2 linked regions of the Methyloterricola oryzae genome follow. The main gene of each other region encodes a partner of the protein of the gene in region 2 in a complex. Links are inferred from orthologs where the notes say so. Each region holds a gene or a part of one and is shown on either strand. Other genes may lie near its edges.

Region 1 (6,537 bases), on a different replicon or contig from region 2:
GTGACTTTCGCGCCCAGGGCCTGCAGCCTTGACTTGGCCTCGTCGCGGGTAAGCTCTGCTAGGGTACCGGTCAAAACGAACACCTTGCCTAGCAACACCTGTGACTCGAGTTTCGGCGGCTCGCACTCTTCCCAGGCGATGCCGGCGTCAAGGAGTTTGCGTATTACCTCGAGATTGTGTGACTGGCGGAAGAAGGTGGCGATGTGGCGGGCCATGGTTGGCCCGACATCGGGAATGGCCTGCAGCCGCTCTTCATCCGCCGCCTTGAGAGCATCCAGGCTTCCCAAGTGGGTGGCCAGGTTGGCCGCCGTTACCTCGCCAACTTCGCGTATCCCCAACGCGTATAGAAAACGCGGCAAGCTCGTACGCTTGCTCTTTTCCAAAGCGGCAATGAGATTTTCCGCAGACTTCTGCCCCATGCGGTCAAGGCCGGCCAACTGCTCCGCCGTTAGCGCAAACAAGTCGGCGACGTCGCTGACAAGGTGCTTTTCCAACAACTGATCCACCAGCTTGTCGCCCAAGCCCTCGATATCCAGCGCGCGGCGCGAGGCGAAATGCTTGATGGCCTCCTTGTGCTGCGCGGGACAGAACAAGCCACCACTGCAGCGGACGATGGTCTCCTCGGGCAGGCATTCGACCTCCGAGCCGCAAACGGGACAGTGGCCCGGCATGACGAACTCCTCGGCGTCAGCCGGCCGCTTCTCGGGGATGCTCTTGACGATTTCGGGAATCACATCGCCAGCCCGGCGCACGACCACGGCATCGCCCACCCGGATATCCTTGCGTTTGACCTCGTCGGCATTGTGCAAGGTGGCATTCGTGACCGTGACGCCGCCGACGAAGACAGGCTGCAGCCGCGCCACCGGCGTCAAGGCGCCGGTCCGCCCGACCTGCACTTCGATGGCGAGAACGGTTGTGGTCATCTCTTCCGCCGGGAACTTGTGCGCGATCGCCCAACGCGGCGCGCGGGCCACGAAGCCCAACTCCTCCTGCCAGTCGAAGCGGCTCAGCTTGTAGACCACGCCATCGATCTCGTAGGGCAGTTGATGTCGCCTGGCCAGCAATTCCCGGTAGTAGGTGAGGCAGCCTTCCGCCCCCTTGACCACCCGCAATTCCGGAGAGACGGGAAGCCCCCATTCACCGAAACGGGCAATGATGTCCTGCTGGCTGGCTGGCAAGGCAGACTTGGGAAACACGCCGTAGCCATAGCACAGGAACGCCAGCGGACGAGCAGCCGAGATCCTTGGGTCAAGCTGCCGGAGACTGCCCGCGGCGGCATTGCGCGGATTGACGAAGACCTTCTCGCCCGCCTCCAGGGCACGGCGGTTCATGGCCTGGAAACCCTCCTTGGGCATAAAAACCTCGCCACGCACTTCAAAGCGCCCAGGGTAGCCACTGCCCTTGAGCTTCAGGGGAATATCGCGCACGGTGCGAACGGTATGGGTCACATCCTCACCTGCATGGCCGTCGCCACGGGTGGCGCCGCGCACCAGCAGACCGTCTTCATAAAGAAGGCTGACGGCGAGACCGTCCAGTTTGGGTTCGGCCACATACTCCACCGACTCGCGTTCCAGTTTCTCGCGAATTCGGCGGTCGAAAGCCTGCACGTCTTCATCGTCGAAGGCGTTGTCCAGGGACAGCATCGGTACTTCGTGTCGCACCGCCGCGAAGGCGGATATCGGCGCCGCGCCGACCCGCTGGCTCGGTGAGTCCGGCGTCAGGAGTTCGGGATATTGCTGCTCCAGTTCCCGCAACTCGCGCTGCAGCGCGTCGTATTCGGCGTCGCTAACGGCGGGCTCATCCAACTGGTAGTAGCGGCGATTGTGCTGCTCGATCTCCTGGCGTAGCTGGATCAGCCGCTCCTTGACCGCTTCGGGAACACTCATCGGCAATCAGTACGCGTCTTCGAGGCGCTCCCGCATCAGAGCAAGCTTGTCCTCAGTCAGAATCTCGCGGCGCTCATCCCATTCGACCCCATCGAGCTTGACCGCCAGTTCGTGGCAAGTGGCCACCAGGTCGTCGAACACCGAAAGTGGGTCCGCGACCTGGGAGGGCTGGAAAAACAGCACAACGCCAGGGCACTCAAACGTCTCCATGTTCTCGATGGGAAAGGTGCCCGGCTCCACCAGGCTGGCAACACTGAACAAGGGCTCGCGGTACTCGCGGTCGTAACGGTGGTAGATACCCATGTCGCCATAGATGAGATCCAGCTCCACCAAGGCGTCGCGCAGGTCTTCGCCATTGAAGAAAGCGGAATCCCCGGCTACCACGCTGAGTTGGATCAGGAATGGCGCGCCCAGTGGCGCGGCTTTCGCGCTCTCGCCGGCGCGGGCCATGGCCGGTTGGCTCCGATGCGGCTGAGCGGCCTCGCGCCCCAGGCTGTAATCCTCCTCGTCATTGACCTCAGGGATCACCAGGGGCGCCGGTTCGTCGTCGAGTTCGTTGCGGGTGTCGAACACCGGCTCGCGGGGGCTGAAGCTCTGGTCCATTTCGGCGGGGTTACCCTCGGCCTCGTAACCCAACTCGTCGAACTCGCCGCGCCGGTAGAAAAAGTCCAACAGCCTTTCCTTGTAGCGACCCCACACATAGACGCCCATGATCACCATCACGCCGAGGACGAGCAAAATCATGCGCACCGTTTCTCTATCCATTACCTTACCTCAGACTGCTGCGAGTTCGACCGCTTCATCGATGTCCACCGCGACGATGCGAGAGACACCCGGTTCTTTCATGGTGACCCCGGCCAAATGCTGGGCGATTTCCATGGTTGCCTTGTTATGCGAGATATACAGAAATTGTACCCTTTCGGACATTTCCTTGACCAACTGGCTGAACCGCCCAACGTTGGCATCGTCCAGCGGGGCGTCCACCTCGTCCAGCAGACAGAAGGGGGCGGGATTCAATTCAAAAATGGCAAACACCAGGGCCACGGCGGTCAGCGCCTTTTCCCCGCCTGAAAGCAAATGGATGGAGCTATTGCGCTTGCCCGGTGGCCGCGCCATGACCGTGACGCCCGTCTCCAGCAAATCCCGCTCGGTGAGTTCGAGGTAGGCCTGACCACCGCCGAACAGTTTTGGGAACATGCGCTGGATCCCGCCATTGACCCGCTCGAAGGTTTCCTTGAAGCGGGCCCGGCATTCGCGATCGATCTTTTCAATGGCCTGCTGCAAGGTGGTCTGAGACTCGGTCAGGTCGTGATGCTGCTGGTCGAGGAACTGCATGCGCTCGGACTGCTCTTCGAACTCCTGCATGGCGGTCAGGTTGATGGCGCCAAGCCGGGCGATCTCATCCCCCAATTCGGTGACGCGGCTTTGCCAGACTTTCTCGTCGGCGCCGTCCGGCAAGTCGGGAACGACATCCTGTGCCTCGATTCCCAACTCCTCGAACTGCTCCTGTATGGTCTGCCGGCGCAACTCCGCGGCCTGATAGTCCAGTTTGCCCTGCTCCAGGCGGCTCTTCACACCATTCAGTTCACGCTCGACGCGCATTCGCGACTCCACTATGCCGCGAACATGAGCATCAGCCTCGCCGCTGCGGTGGCGCAGCTCGGCAAGCTCGCGTTCCAGTTGCAAGCGGCGCTCCAGCAGTTCATCCAGAACGTGCTGTTCCACGTCCTTGGGATCGCCGGTTTCAGCCAAGCGTGCGCTGGCTTCCTGCAAGCGCAGGTGAAACTCATCGTGTTGCGTCTGAACACGCTCCAGATGCTTGACGGTGAGCTGGTCGGTCGACTTCAGCGTCTCGATGCGGCTCTTGAGGGCGTGGATGCCGTCCCTCGCGGATCTGAGCGCCGCTTCGGCATTACGCGACTCTTCTTCCAAGAGTACCTGTCGCTCTGCGAGACCTGATGCCTGAGCCTCAAGGTCTCGCGAGACGCTCTCCGCCCGCTCCAGCAGCGTCCGCGCTTCGGCGAGACCCTCCGCGCTCTGCAACAACTGATCTTCCAGATCTTCCATTTCGAATTCCAGCTGCTGCAGGCGCTTTCGCGCCTGTTCGGCGCGCGCGAGAGCCGCACTCAACTGCGATTTGATCTGGGTCACCTCGGCTGCCAGGCGATTGGCCTCGCGCTGCTTGTGCTCGCGCTCGAATTCGCCGCTGTGCAAGGCCTCCTCGGCACCGGCAAGGCCGGTTTCCAGGCTCTCGGTCTGTAGGGCCAGTGTTTGGCGCCTCTGACGCAGTTCGCGCAACTCCCGCTCACGCAGCAGCACGCCGGCTCCGCTGTCCTGGGGCTTCTTGATGACCATCCAGCCGGGTCCGAGGCGCGTGCCATCCGGGGTAACGACCGATTCATGGGACGCGAGCCCCTGCGCCAAAGTCCACGCGTCCGCGAGCCCTTCGGCCAGGTAGACGCCGCCAATCAAAGCTTCCAGGCTCCAACTGGATATTACGCATTCGCCCAAACGGGGAAGTCCGCCGGAATTCTCCCGGGCATCCGCGGGACTCATCTGCAACAGGCAGAAATTGTCCGGCGGCTGGTCCTCCGAGAGCCGAGGCAGGTAGACACCGGCATCCTCGACGCAGATGGCTTGCAGGTGATCACCGAGGACGGATTCTAGAGCCGCCTCCCAGCCGGGGCTCACCTCCAGACTCTCTGCCAGCCGGGGGGCTGCGACCAACCCCTGTGCCGCCAGCCAATCCACGAATCCCTCACGGTCCTTACCCATGGCATGCTGTTGCAACAACTCCAGCGAAGCGATGCGCCCGGTCATTTCATGCAGCTCGGCACGAGCCCCGTTGAGCTCCGTCTGCAGGGTGCGCACCCGGTCGCGTTCGCTTTGGATGGATTCCGAGAGCACATCCAAGCGGCTACGCAGATGCCCAAGTTCGTCCTCTGCACCGGTCAAGCTTTCGGTAAGACTTTCGACCTCTGAATCCATGAGCGCGTCCTGTAGTTCATCATGCTCGAACTGCAGGCGTTCCCGCCGCGCTTGCTGCTGACGCTGCTGATCCTCGATCTGACGGATGCGCGTGCGTTGCAAATCGATCTGCGCGCGTGTTTCGGCGAGTTCCGAGCGGTGCGCGTCCCAGGCTTCGCGCCAGGCGCTCAGCGCCTGCTCGGCGCCCTGCCTGCGGCTCTCGGCGGCGCTCACCTCCTGTGACCTGCCGTCCTGCTGCGACTGCAGTTCGGCCAGTTCCTCTCGCACGGCGGCGACCCGCTCGCGGTCACTCTCCAGTTCAACCAGGGAGCGCCCCTGGTCGGCACGGAGCCGATCAATCTCGCGCAGCAAATCCTCGCGGGTGCGGTGAGCATGCTTGATCGCCTGCTCCAGCCGGCTGATTTCGGCCCCCAGTTCATAAAACTCGCCCTGCTTGCCATGGGTGGCGCGCTGCAGCTCAGCCTGCTGTTCCTTGGCCGCCGACTCCATCTCGGCCAGGCCATTGCCCTCGCTGATCAGACGACGAAAGGCTTCGCCGCCCTCCTCGAGCACGGCGTGATGTTGCTGCAGCAAATCGTTGTATTTGCGCCAGCGTAGGCCCAGCAGTTGGGTACGATAGCTGCGTTCCTCGGCCTTGAGCGCTGTGTATTTCTCGGCCTTGCGGGCCTGCCGCTGCAAGCTCGCGATCTGCTTGGCCAGTTCGTCGCGCAGATCCTGCAGCCGTTCCAGGTTCTCACTGGTATGGCGCATGCGGATCTCCGTTTCGTGGCGACGCTCCTTGTATTTGGAGATGCCGGCCGCTTCTTCGATCACCTCGCGCAATTCGTCGGGCTTGGCTTCGATGAGCCTGGAAATGGTGCCTTGCTCGATGATGGCGTAACTGCGCGCACCCAGGCCGGTACCGAGAAAGATATCGGTGATATCGCGGCGGCGGCAGCGGGAGCCATTGAGGAAGTAGCTGGACTGGCCATCCCGCGCGACTTGGCGCTTGATGGATATCTGTCGGTATTGCGCATATTCGCCGGGGGCGTCGCCGTCGGTGTTGTCGAACACCAGTTCCACGGAAGCGACACCCACCGGCTTGCGCGATGCGGAACCGTTGAAAATGACGTCCGCCATGGACTCGCCGCGCAAATGTTTGGCCGAACTCTCCCCCATGACCCAACGCACGGCGTCGATGATATTCGACTTGCCGCAGCCATTGGGCCCAACGATCCCGACCAGGTTGCTCGGCAAGGGAATGGTTGTGGGATCGACGAAGGACTTGAAACCCGCCAACTTGATCTTTTCCAGCCGCATCTGCTCAAGCTCCAGCGGGCCAGCAGCGCTTCGGGATTGTTCCGGCCTCCAGCCCAGGTTGCGCCGAAACACACATAGCCATCCATGCAGCGATCATTGCCGTCTCCCGCGCTACAGGGATGCCTGCCGCTTCGTCAGGCTCTTCCGCCAGGCGGCGGAAAGGGCTGGCTGGCCCAGCGCACGGGCGATGACTTCCTTTTGCCTAGGTCCTGGGCTCAGCGCGAGCATGGCTTCCTGAATGCTCAGCCCGGCAGGATCATGATCCACGACATGGATGTCCAAGGGCGCGGATACCGTTCCAGATTCAAGCACGCGCAGATAAAAACCGACACGCCCAGAATGATGGAAACGGCCGACAAAACCT
Region 2 (3,388 bases):
GGCTATGGCCTAATTTGTCGCTCAAAACGCGTGAGGTGTTGGCCGGCGCTCTGTAGTAAACTACCCAGCTTATGGCCCAGTTCTTCCAGATTCACCCGCTCAACCCGCAGCCCCGGCTGATTCGCCGCGCCGTGGAGATCGTCAAGGCGGGCGGCGTGATCGTCTATCCGACGGATTCCTCCTATGCCCTGGGGTGCCGCATGGACGAGAAGGCAGCCCTCGACCGCATCCGCCGCATCCGGCAACTGAGCGAGGACCACAATTTCACCCTGGTTTGTGAAGATCTTTCGCAGATCGCCATCTTTGCCAAGATCGGCAACGAGGCCTTCCGCATGATGAAGCAACTGACGCCCGGGCCCTATACCTTTATCCTCAAGGCCACACGGGAAGTTCCCAGGCGCCTGCAGCATCCCAAGCGCAAGAGCATCGGCATTCGCTTGCCCGACAACGTAATTTCCAAGGCGCTGGTCGCCGAGTTGGCGGAACCCATGTTCAGTGCGACACTGATTCTGCCAGGGGAGGAGGATGCCATGACCGACCCGGAGGATATCCGCGAGCGCCTGGAGAAGGAGGTCGATTTGATCATCGACGCCGGGGCCGTAGCCTACGCGCCCACCACCATCATCGGCTTCATGGAGGAAACGCCGGAAATCATCCGCCAGGGTGCGGGAGCCGTCAGTAACCTTCGTTAAACCACCGATCGCAAGAGATGGAAGAATTAACCACCGTCGGGCGTTTCGCCATCTGGGCCCTGCCCGTATTGTTTGCCATCACCCTCCACGAAGTTGCCCACGGCTGGGTGGCCAAACTGCTGGGCGACCGCACCGCCGAGCAGCAGGGGCGGCTCTCCCTCAACCCCTTGAAGCACATCGACCCGGTGGGAACCTTGCTGGTGCCGGGACTGCTGCTGGTGTTCAGCCAGTTCATCTTTGGTTGGGCCAAGCCGGTGCCGGTGGATTGGGGCCGCTTGCGCAATCCCCGGCGCGATGTGGGCTGGGTGGCGGCCGCGGGTCCGGCGGCGAACCTGGCGATGACCGTGTTCTGGATACTCATCGCCAAGCTGGCCATCTACCTCAACAGCGCCGTGGTGTCGCGGCCCATGATCTTCATGGCGGCGGCGGGCGTCTTCATCAACATCGCCTTGATGTTGCTCAATTTGCTGCCGTTGCCTCCCCTGGACGGCGGGCGCATCCTGAGCAGCCTGCTCTCCCCGCGCATGGCCATGAAATATGCGCTGATCGAGCCCTATGGTTTCATCATCCTGCTGGTGCTGATCATGACCAATGTGCTGTCCATGATCCTGAGCGCGCCCCTCAACATGATGCTCGGCCTGGCCCTGCAACTGGGCGGAATTCCACCGGGCATCCTGTATCACCTGTTCGGGCAGGGTGGTGGCTGACGGGGTGCAAGGGAGGCACGGGAGCCTGATGCTCGCGCTGGCCGTCACGGCATGAATTCGGCGGTGATCGAGGCGGAAGCCGAGGATGCCGTGGAAGCCGCGCCGCGGCCGGAACCTCTGGCGCTGGTCAGGGGCGCGCCCATCACCGAATGGCCAGAGGATCTTTACATCCCGCCAGACGCTCTGGAAGTCTTCCTGGAGACCTTCGAAGGCCCGCTAGACCTTCTGCTCTACCTGATCCGCAAGCAGAACCTGGATATTCTCGACATTCCCATCGCGGCCATCACCCGTCAGTACATCGCCTACATCGACATGATGGCGGAGATGCGTATGGAACTGGCGGCGGAATATCTGCTGATGGCGGCGATCCTGGCGGAGATCAAGTCGCGCATGCTGCTGCCGCGCCCGGCCAGCGCAGAAGTCGAGGAAGATGACCCGCGTGCCGAACTTGTGCGGCGCCTGCAGGAGTACGAGCGCTTCAAGGCCGCCGCGGAGGATCTGGACCGGCTGCCGCGCTGCGAGCGCGACGTGTTCGAACTGGGCGGCGTGGACACCAGCACCGTCAAGGTGCGCAAGCTCTACCCGGAAGTGGCGCTGGACGAGGTGCTCAAGGCCTTCCGTGAGGTGCTGATGCGGGCCGACCGTGCCACCCACCACCGTATCCTGAAGGAACCCTTGTCCGTGCGCGAGCGCATGTCCGGTATCCTGGAGCGGGTCAAGGACGGCGGTACCCTGGCGTTCCACGAGCTGTTCCCGCGCCACGAGGGTCGCTCCGGCGCCGTAGTCTCCCTGCTCGCCATCCTGGAATTGTCCAAGGAGAGGCTGCTGGAAATCATCCAGGAGGAGCCGCTGGGACCCTTGCAGGTCAGGTGCAGGACCCAGGCGCCAGCGGAAGCGGATGTGGAACTTGCGGTGGCGGCCGGGTGATGCCGTTGAGATGTCCGGAGCCGAGGCACAGCGCGTTCATGGGGCGGCCGGTTTCGGCGGAAGCGGCCTGCCGAAGCCCTTGTTCCTCACCCTGCCTGGTGTGAGCCGCGGCCATGGAACTTAAGACCATCATCGAGGCCGCCCTGTTCACGGCTCAGCGCCCGCTGAGCGTCGGCGATTTGCAGAACTTGTTCGCCGAGGGCGAGCAGCCGGAGGCGGCCGAGGTACGCGCCGCCTTGGCCGAACTCGGGCAGGAGTTCGCGGGGCGTCCGCTGGAGCTGAAGGAGGTGGCCTCCGGATTCCGCTTCCAGGTGCGCGAGGCCCTGTCGCCCTGGATCTCTCGCCTGTTCGAGGAGCGGCCCGCGCGTTATTCCAAGGCATTCCTGGAGACCCTGGCCATCATCGCCTACCGCCAGCCGGTGACCCGTGGCGAGATCGAGGACATACGAGGCGTGAGCGTCTCGACCCTCATCATCAGGGGTCTGCTGGAGCGCGAGTGGGTGCAGGTGGTCGGGCACAAGGAAGTCCCTGGGCGGCCCGCACTGTATGCCACCACCCGGCAGTTCCTCGATTATTTCAACCTGCGTACCCTCAACGATTTGCCGCCCTTACAAACCTTTCTGGATCAGCTGGCTCCCGCCGCCGATCCGCCCCTAGCCAGCGAACTTCCGCACGACCATGTCCCAGCCGAGACGGCCGAAAGCCAAGAAACCGACACATCCGTCTGAACCCCCGGCGCTGATCCCTTCGGAGGACGGCGAGCGCTTGCAGAAAGTGCTGGCCCATGCGGGGCTGGGTTCACGCCGCGAGATCGAGGAATGGATACGCAACGGCGAGCTTCAGGTGAACGGCCAGGTGGCCAAGCTTGGCGAACGCTGGCGGGTGGGTGACCACGTCACCCTGCGCGGCCGCGTCGTCAAGCTGGAGCGGCGCGTGATGGCCCCCACGCGGGTCTTGGTCTACCACAAGCCCACCGGTGAGCTGGTTACCCGGCGCGATCCGGAAGGGCGCCCAGTGGTGTTCACCCAACTGCCCCGCCTGGAGACCGGCCGCTGGATCGCC

What was found. The genes of interacting proteins can lie anywhere in the genome.
Region 1: the proteins of EK23_RS07800 (region 2) and smc are in contact, whole or in part, in a crystal structure (PDB 3ZGX), measured with the Bacillus subtilis proteins. The link is inferred for Methyloterricola oryzae from one-to-one orthologs.

Annotation. Positions count from the first base shown.
Region 1 is NZ_JYNS01000005.1:37,876-44,412, reverse strand. The notes cover bases 2,461-6,537. They hold smc (chromosome segregation protein SMC), read right to left. Parts: upstream 6,174-6,537; coding sequence 2,661-6,173; downstream 2,461-2,660. Other genes in these bases: EK23_RS08690 (MOSC domain-containing protein), read right to left, coding at 6,285-6,537; EK23_RS08700 (cell division protein ZipA), read right to left, coding at 2,461-2,651. Also shown: NAD-dependent DNA ligase LigA, read right to left, coding at 1-1,886; more of EK23_RS08700, read right to left, coding at 1,893-2,460. UniProt on the Bacillus subtilis protein: Required for chromosome condensation and partitioning.
Region 2 is NZ_JYNS01000004.1:86,217-89,604, reverse strand. Bases 573-3,388 are described here. They hold EK23_RS07800 (segregation and condensation protein A), read left to right. Parts: upstream 573-1,450; coding sequence 1,451-2,326; downstream 2,327-3,388. Other genes in these bases: rluB (23S rRNA pseudouridine(2605) synthase RluB), read left to right, coding at 3,005-3,388; scpB (SMC-Scp complex subunit ScpB), read left to right, coding at 2,440-3,054; EK23_RS07805 (site-2 protease family protein), read left to right, coding at 710-1,399; EK23_RS07810 (L-threonylcarbamoyladenylate synthase), read left to right, coding at 573-692. In the rest of the region: more of EK23_RS07810, read left to right, coding at 72-572. UniProt on the Bacillus subtilis protein: Participates in chromosomal partition during cell division. May act via the formation of a condensin-like complex containing Smc and ScpB that pull DNA away from mid-cell into both cell halves.